One region of the Paenibacillus sp. SER-28 genome, then DNA from elsewhere that is predicted to be linked to it. Evidence: riboswitches for the same ligand, from Rfam matches in the RefSeq annotation. Region 1 holds a riboswitch; the other holds the start of a gene.
What was found. A riboswitch is a leader RNA that binds a small molecule or an ion and turns the genes downstream of it on or off. The one in region 1 is predicted to bind thiamine pyrophosphate.
Positions count from the first base shown of each region.

Region 2: linked by a shared signal. The riboswitch ahead of thiC (phosphomethylpyrimidine synthase ThiC) and the one ahead of tenA (thiaminase II) in region 1 are both predicted to bind thiamine pyrophosphate.

Region 1 covers NZ_JBRECM010000014.1:88,168-92,147, forward strand. Annotated here, with positions in the region: gene ACUYLD_RS23350 (NAD-dependent malic enzyme) at 1-1,382, shown strand, start outside; TPP riboswitch at 1,475-1,577, shown strand; gene tenA (thiaminase II) at 1,716-2,405, shown strand; gene thiM (hydroxyethylthiazole kinase) at 2,480-3,322, shown strand; gene thiD (bifunctional hydroxymethylpyrimidine kinase/phosphomethylpyrimidine kinase) at 3,319-3,980, shown strand, end outside.
Region 2 covers NZ_JBRECM010000003.1:43,289-47,268, forward strand. Annotated here, with positions in the region: gene ACUYLD_RS10295 (hypothetical protein) at 3-155, shown strand; gene thiC (phosphomethylpyrimidine synthase ThiC) at 277-2,121, opposite strand; TPP riboswitch at 2,308-2,420, opposite strand; gene ACUYLD_RS10305 (IclR family transcriptional regulator) at 2,576-3,319, opposite strand; gene ACUYLD_RS10310 (alpha/beta hydrolase) at 3,618-3,980, shown strand, end outside.

The DNA.
Region 1 (3,980 bases):
AAGAATATAGTCACGAGTACAACCGCCCTGGAGGCATATATTTGTCGATAGATAACCCGAACGGTATTGGACAAGCATTCCATAATTCTGGTTTGAGTGACCATGATGTGGATCTGATCGTCGTGACAGATTCCGAAAGTATTTTAGGGATTGGTGACTGGGGCGTCGGGGGGATTAACATTGCTATCGGCAAGCTTGCAGTGTATACGGCTGCGGCAGGCATTCATCCCGGGCGGGTGCTGCCAATTGTACTGGATGTAGGTACAAATAATGAAAAGCTGCTGAATGATCCACTGTACATCGGAAACCGCCATAAACGGGTTCGCGGAGAAGCCTATAACCAGTTTATTGATACTTTTATCAGCAAAACGTTAGCGCAATTCCCAAAGGCGCTTTTACATTGGGAAGATGTGGGCAGCGTAAATGCACGCCATATTATAGGAAAATACGGTCAAAGTATACTCACCTTCAACGATGATATACAAGGTACAGGAGCGGTGACCTTGGCTGCGATTCTTTCGGCGGTGGATGTCACCAAGACTCCGCTGCGTGAACAAAAAATACTTGTTTTCGGCCCAGGGGCAGCAGGAATCGGTAACGCTGATCAAATTCGGGGTGCTATGATTGAGGACGGCCTTTCCGCAGAAGATTCCTTCAAGTCCTTTTGGGCCTTTGATTATCGCGGGCTGTTAATGGAAGATATGGAAGACGTATTGGAGTATCAGAAACCGTATGTGCGCAAAAAGGATGAAGTCAGCTCATGGACCCGATCGGGTGACGGCAAAATACCACTGCTAGAGGTCATCCGTCAGGTGAAGCCTACGATATTGATTGGAACTTCCGGTGTAGCAGGTGCCTTTTCTGAAGAGATCATCAAGGAGATGGCGAAACATGTAGAACGCCCGATCATTATGCCCATGTCCAATCCTACAAACCTTGCAGAAGCAGTACCCGAGGATTTGATCCGGTGGACCGATGGCAAAGCACTGATTGCAACCGGAAGTCCTTTTGAGCCCGTCACCTATAACGGTACGAAATTTGAGATTGGACAGGCGAACAATGCCTTTGTTTTTCCGGGACTGGGTCTGGGTGCGATTGTGGTTAAAGCCAAAAGGATTACCCCTGCGATGTTTACAGCGGCAGCAGTTGCTGTTGCCAATGGTGTAGATTCGAATACGCCTGGCGGAGCGCTACTCCCTCATATCCGAAAATTACGCGAAGTTTCGTACGCTGTTGCGATTGCGGTTGCAAAAGCCGCGATACAGGATCAGGTAGCTCAGGCGCACATTTCAGATGTGGAACAAGCTATACGAGATGCAATGTGGAAACCGGAATATGCCAAGGTCAAAGCTGTGGAAAGTGTAATTCATCACCCTCACTAAGCTCAAAACACCTAACTAGAGGAAATTTAATATTTTGCACACTATGTTTGACATAGCGTATGAACGTATGTACAGTAATAGTCAAAAGAATAGAAGTCCACTAGGGGAGCCGCTATGGCTGAGACAAGAACGTATCTTGGACCCTTTGAACCTGATCTAGTTCGTACTAGCGTAGGAAAGTGGAGCCTTCATATATAAGGTTTCAAACGTTTTTTTGCGTATTGGGCCTATTGTTGAAGCCGCTCCCATTTTTCCGGGGCGGCTTTTTAGCGTTGTTCCGGAATTATATTCTTACAGGACTTCTTGCTCTTCAATTTGATGGAGGTGGGGAAATTGAGTTTTACAGAAGAACTCCGTCGGCAGGCGGACGGCATTTTTCAAGCGATTTTTGAGCACCCCTTTGTGAGAGGTATTGCTGAAGGAAGTTTGACAAGGGGACAGCTGATTCACTATGTAAAACAGGACTTTGAATATTTGAACGCCTACATGCGGATATACGGCATCGCAATCTCCAAATGCACGAATCGGGAGGATATGGCTGTATTTAATGAACAAATCTCTTTTATTCTCCACAGCGAGGTTCATCCGCATCAAAATTTCTGTGCTGTCGCAGGGGTGACCTATGAAGAGTTGCAGGGATATCCGCTCGCTCCGTCGGCTCATCACTATATCCGTCACATGCTGACGGTTGCGCATGAGGGTAGCCTGGGCGAGATCTTGGCTGTGCTGCTGCCATGTATGTGGACGTATGCCGAGATTGGTCGCAGGCTGCTGGATGAAGTAAAGCCGGATGAGTCTCATCCGTTCTATGAATGGATTGGCTTCTATGGAGACCAGCTTGATGATACAACACTCAAGTTCCGAGAACGTGTAGATGCTTGGGCGGAAGACGCAACGGCTGCTGAGCGGGAGCGGATGATTGAGCATTTTATACTGAGCTGCCAGCTGGAATATAAGTTCTGGGACATGGCTTATAAGCAGGAAGAATGGCCGGTCCAGATGCAGGCAGCGGTCTTGGAATAGTCAGCCTGGCGATTCGATGTGTGAAGTACGGTTAATGCCCTGTTGAACTACCAACTATAGAGAGGATAATCATTATGAGTACATGGAAAAAAAGTTATTCGGATCTCCTGACGAAGGTACAAAACAGCAAACCCCTCGTTCACAATATGACCAATGTGGTAGTCACCAACTTTACGGCCAACGGCCTGTATGCATTGGGCGCCTCCCCGGTGATGGCCTATGCACCTGAGGAAGTAGCAGATATGGCAAAAATAGCAGGTGCCGTCGTGTTAAACATCGGTACACTGAACCGCGAACTGGTGGATGCCATGATCATTGCTGGACAATCGGCGAATGCACACGGTGTTCCGGTGCTGCTAGATCCGGTCGGTGCGGGAGCAACGAGCTTTAGAACTGAATCGGCACTGCGAATCCTGAGTGAAGTCAAAATCTCATTGGTGCGGGGCAATGCAGCCGAAGTCGCACATCTTGTTGGAGAAGCGCGTGAGATTAAAGGCGTAGATGCCGGTGACAGTGCTGACAGCGGCCATGTCGATCTGGCAATTCGGGCTGCTCGAACGCTCAATACGATGGTTGTCATTACTGGAAAAGAGGATGTCATCACCGATGGGGCCGAAGCACGAATGATTAGCGGCGGAGACGCGCTCCTCACGAAGGTAACCGGAGCAGGTTGTCTGCTGACCTCTGTGTTAGGTGCCTTTGCAGCTGTTGAACCCAACCTGCTGCTCGCCGGTACAGCAGGTTTGGCATTTTACGGTGCAGCAGCTTCTCGAGCCGCAGCACGTACCGCAGAGCTGGGGCCCGGCAGCTTCCAGATTGCCTTTCTCGACGAGCTGGCCAAACTGCATACAGGTTCACTAGAGGGGCATGTCTCGATCCATGAAGCCGGAACAACAGCAGCAGGTGGTGCGCGATGACAGACGTTCGTGTACCCAGAGCGCTGACGATTGCTGGTTCAGACAGTGGCGGCGGGGCTGGAATTCAAGCTGATCTCAAAACCTTTCAAGAACTTGGCGTGTACGGCATGTCGGCTATTACGGCCATTACCGTACAGAATACCTTAGGGGTCCACGGCGTATATCCGCTACCAGAGGAAGCAACAGCGGAACAGATCGAAGCTGTAGGATTAGACCTTGGAGTGGATGCCCTGAAGACTGGCATGCTGTTTAATGCCGGCATCATCCGTCTTGTGAGCGAGCAGATCCGAAAGTTCGGCTGGAAAAAGGTCGTCGTCGATCCCGTGATGATTGCCAAGGGAGGCGCTGAACTGCTGCAGCTGGAAGCGGTGCAGGCTTTGAAGGACGACCTGCTCCCCTTGGCCCTGGTCGTTACACCGAATATCCCGGAGGCGGAAGCCCTGACAGGGATCAGTATCCATACGATGGAGGATCGCCGCGAGGCTGCGAGACATATTAGCAGTATGGGACCAAAATTCGTTGTGATCAAGGGTGGTCACGCTGACGAGAGCGAGAGCAGCGGACAGATTGTTGACCTGCTTTTTGACGGAACCGCCTTTATAGAGCTGAGCGGCAAGCGAGTACGGACTGTTCATACACACGGAACAGGGTGCACTTT
Region 2 (3,980 bases), on a different contig from region 1:
ACATGAATACAATGAACTTAACCGTCCACACCCTGATGCCCTTTCACCACCAATACCAACGTGCCAACGCGGTGAGTATGCAAAAGAAAGAAGATAGCTCGGAGAAGAAGCTCAGCTTTCAGGATATTTTAAATGAAAAAATGGGTAAAAAATAAGGCGCCGTTTATCCGGTTGCATGATTCGCTTTACATATGCTAAAAAGCCGTAGTTTCCTACATCGACTGTAGAGAACCACGGCTTTTTTAATTCATTTGTCCCTAAACTCCCACGTTCGTTTTACTGACCTCCATCCCGATACTGCTCTGCCTTCTCGCGCATCCCCGCGGCTACTGCTTCTTGAGTGTCCAGCCCCTTATCCGCTGCATAGGCGCGAATGTCCTGAGTGATACGCATACTACAAAATTTAGGGCCACACATCGAGCAAAAATGTGCTTCCTTGGCGCCCTCTGCCGGTAGCGTTTCATCATGGTAGGATAAGGCACGCTCGGGATCAAGCGACAGATTGAACTGATCCCGCCAGCGGAACTCAAAGCGTGCCTTGGACAAAGCATCATCCCGCTGCTGCGCCCGTGGATGCCCTTTCGCCAGATCGGCAGCATGTGCCGCAATTTTGTAGGTAATGACACCCTCACGGACATCATCCTTATTGGGCAGACCCAAATGCTCCTTAGGCGTAACATAACACAGCATGGACGTCCCGAACCAACCGATCATCGCCGCCCCGATGGCTGAGGTAATATGATCATATCCGGGGGCAATATCCGTCGTGAGCGGTCCCAAGGTATAGAAAGGAGCTTCCTTACAAATCTCCATTTGTAAATCCACATTCTCTTTGATTTTATGCATAGGGACATGTCCCGGCCCTTCAATCATGACCTGAACATCATGCTTCCATGCGATTTGCGTTAGCTCGCCCAACGTTTCCAGCTCTGCAAACTGTGCTTCATCATTCGCATCATAGATACTACCCGGACGTAGACCATCCCCGAGAGAAAAGGCTACATCATAGGCTTTCATAATTTCGCAAATTTCTTCAAAATGTGTATACAAAAAATTCTCCTGATGGTGCGCAAGGCACCAGGCTGCCATGATTGATCCGCCCCGGGATACAATTCCCGTCATTCTATTCGCCGTCATCGGAATATACCGCAGCAATACACCCGCATGAATTGTAAAATAGTCCACTCCCTGCTCCGCCTGCTCAATCAGCGTATCGCGATACAACTCCCACGTCAGCGCTTCTGCTTCACCGTTCACCTTTTCGAGTGCCTGATACAGCGGCACAGTCCCAATCGGTACAGGAGAATTCCGAATGATCCATTCACGTGTTGTATGGATATTACGGCCTGTAGACAGGTCCATAACCGTATCCGAGCCCCAACGCACAGCCCAAGTCATTTTCTCCACTTCCTCCTCGATGGAGGAGGTAACCGCAGAATTACCAATGTTCGCATTGATCTTCACGTGAAAATGACGCCCAATGACCATTGGCTCGCTTTCCGGGTGATTGATATTCGAAGGCAAAATGGCTCGTCCAGCCGCCAACTCCTGCCGTACAAACTCAGGCTCCACCCCTTCGCGGATCGCCGCAAATTCCATTTCGGGCGTAATGATCCCTTGCCGCGCATAATGCATTTGCGTCACTGTACGCCCTTGCGAAGCACGAAGCGGACGATTGGTCACGCCGGGAAATTCCACTGTCTCCCGTTTGGAGCCAGGTTTCAGTCCATTATCCTCCGGCTGGACGGCGCGTCCCTCGTAAGCCTCCACATCGCCCCGTTCCAGTGCCCAAGCTCGCCGTAATGGAGGCAGGCCCTGACGGATATCGACCTGATAGGCTTCGTCGGTCATGGGACCGCTTGTATCATATACACGCAATGGCTCATGATGCTCCGTGCCCTGCGGCGTATGTGTAGGATGAAGAGCAATTTCGCGCTCTGGCACGGCAATGTCCGGCCGCGAGCCTTGAATATATACCTTACGGCTTCCTGGAAAGGGCGTTACCCCACTGGCTTGCTCCCCGTTTGTCTTCTCTACCTCAACTTCTTTTGTTCCTACCAATCTTACTTCTGCTGATTTCAATTCTGTTCCTTTTGTTCCTTCTGCTTCTGTCGGCTTCATTGTCCATTCCTCCCGTTTCGATGAAATAACACACCGATCCGGAACCATTCCCAGGGTGGCGCTGATCTATGCAAAAAAGCCGGTTCCCCAGGGAACCGGCTAATCTAACGAGACAGCTATCCAGACAATGCGCATATGGAATAATCCATTCCAATGCGCCACTGTAGACAGCAGCCGCGTATACATTTCAATGGCCGATTACTTCCCTACGCTGGTATGATCCAGATCAGGTGCAAAGGGTCCGGAATCTTGCACGATTCCATCTCAGCCCGGCATTACAGGCTCCCCCAGTAACTGTGATACTTCTATTCACATGAGGCGGATATAACAGACATCCGCCTTCCTTACCAGACTACTTCAAATTTATGGCTTTGGCAACCCTTCTAGGTACCCTTTTACCAAGAAGACACTCCCTATCAAATCACTCTGCTTGCTTCAACTGTGTTCATTCTTGTTACGGAAGCATAAGCCCCATTTCCTTCGCCGCTTCGATCAAAATCGGAGCAAAGTCATGTAGCGTCTCGGGTGCAAGTCGGCTGACCGGGCCGGATACAGATAAAGCCGCAGTGACCTGTCCCTTCCGGTTCACAATTGGCGCTGCCACAGCAGCAGCCCCTGGCTCCCGTTCTTCATAGCTGGTCGCATAGCCCTTCTCGCGAATGTCCTGCAGCTGGGCTTTATAGACCTCCGGGTCTACTGAGGGCGGCCATTCATCCCCGCTTAGCAGGGCTTCCAGCTCCTGCGGCGGCATAAAGGCCGCCAGCACCTTGCTGGAGGCCCCTACAGCCAGCGGCATACGCGCACCTACAGGCGCGACCCTGCGGATCGCCTGATTGCTCTGCACGGCTTGTATGCGAATACGCATGCTGCCGTCCCGTAAGTACAAGCTGACCGTCTCCCCCAGACGGTCACGTAGTCCTTCCATTGCAGGTTGTAACAGCACCGCCGGCTCGTCACTTTGGGACAAATGCGTGGATAGCTCCCAAATGCGGAAGCCAAGTCGATATTTTTCCGTTTCGGCATTCCGAACGACAAAGCCCCGATCCTCCAACGTAGTCAGCAGCCGATGAACCGTGCTTTTATGTAGACCAATTTTGGAGGCAATCTCCGTCAGGCCAAGATCCGAATTTGCAGTAAAACACAGCAGTATATCAAGTGCACGCTCTACAGCGCGAACGGTTAATTTACGGTCTTCCATCGTGAACCGCTCCTCTTGTATCCATATTCGTTTCACACTATGAAACATGGTTACATAAATTATATAGAATAGTTGCGGCTACTGTAAACCGATGTTTTTGTGACAACCATATTACAGAACGAGAACAAACATCGACAATTCTTTGCATCATTTTTACTTTTCCGGTTCAGGCGTTGACTTTGGATAATCCCCATCATACGATAATAGGTATCTATACGGATCTACACTACTATTTTCAAGTGGAATTATACCTAAATTCTATGAAACGAAGATCAATTTTATATAAGGAGGCTCTTACATGATTTCGACATCCCAGCGCAACGCTCAGCTACAGACCGCTGTTCAGGAGCCGTCCACCCCACTCTTTAATCCCCGTCTGCTGCGGTTCAAGCACGTTGTGATTGCTCTGCTGCTGTCGGTCGTCTTTTTTCTGTTGTTTTGTTTTATTGCCTTGCATGCTTACATCGCATGGGTTCTTACGAATCCCACCGTTGCACCACTGTACTCTAATCCGATGCAGGCCAAAAGCATGCCTTATGAGGAAGTCAGCTTCCCTGCCAAGGATGGTAGCCGCATGGTACAAGGCTGGTATATCCCGGCGGATCAATCGCGGAAAACGATTATTTTCAGCCATGGTTATGGGGCTAACCGCGAAGAAAGC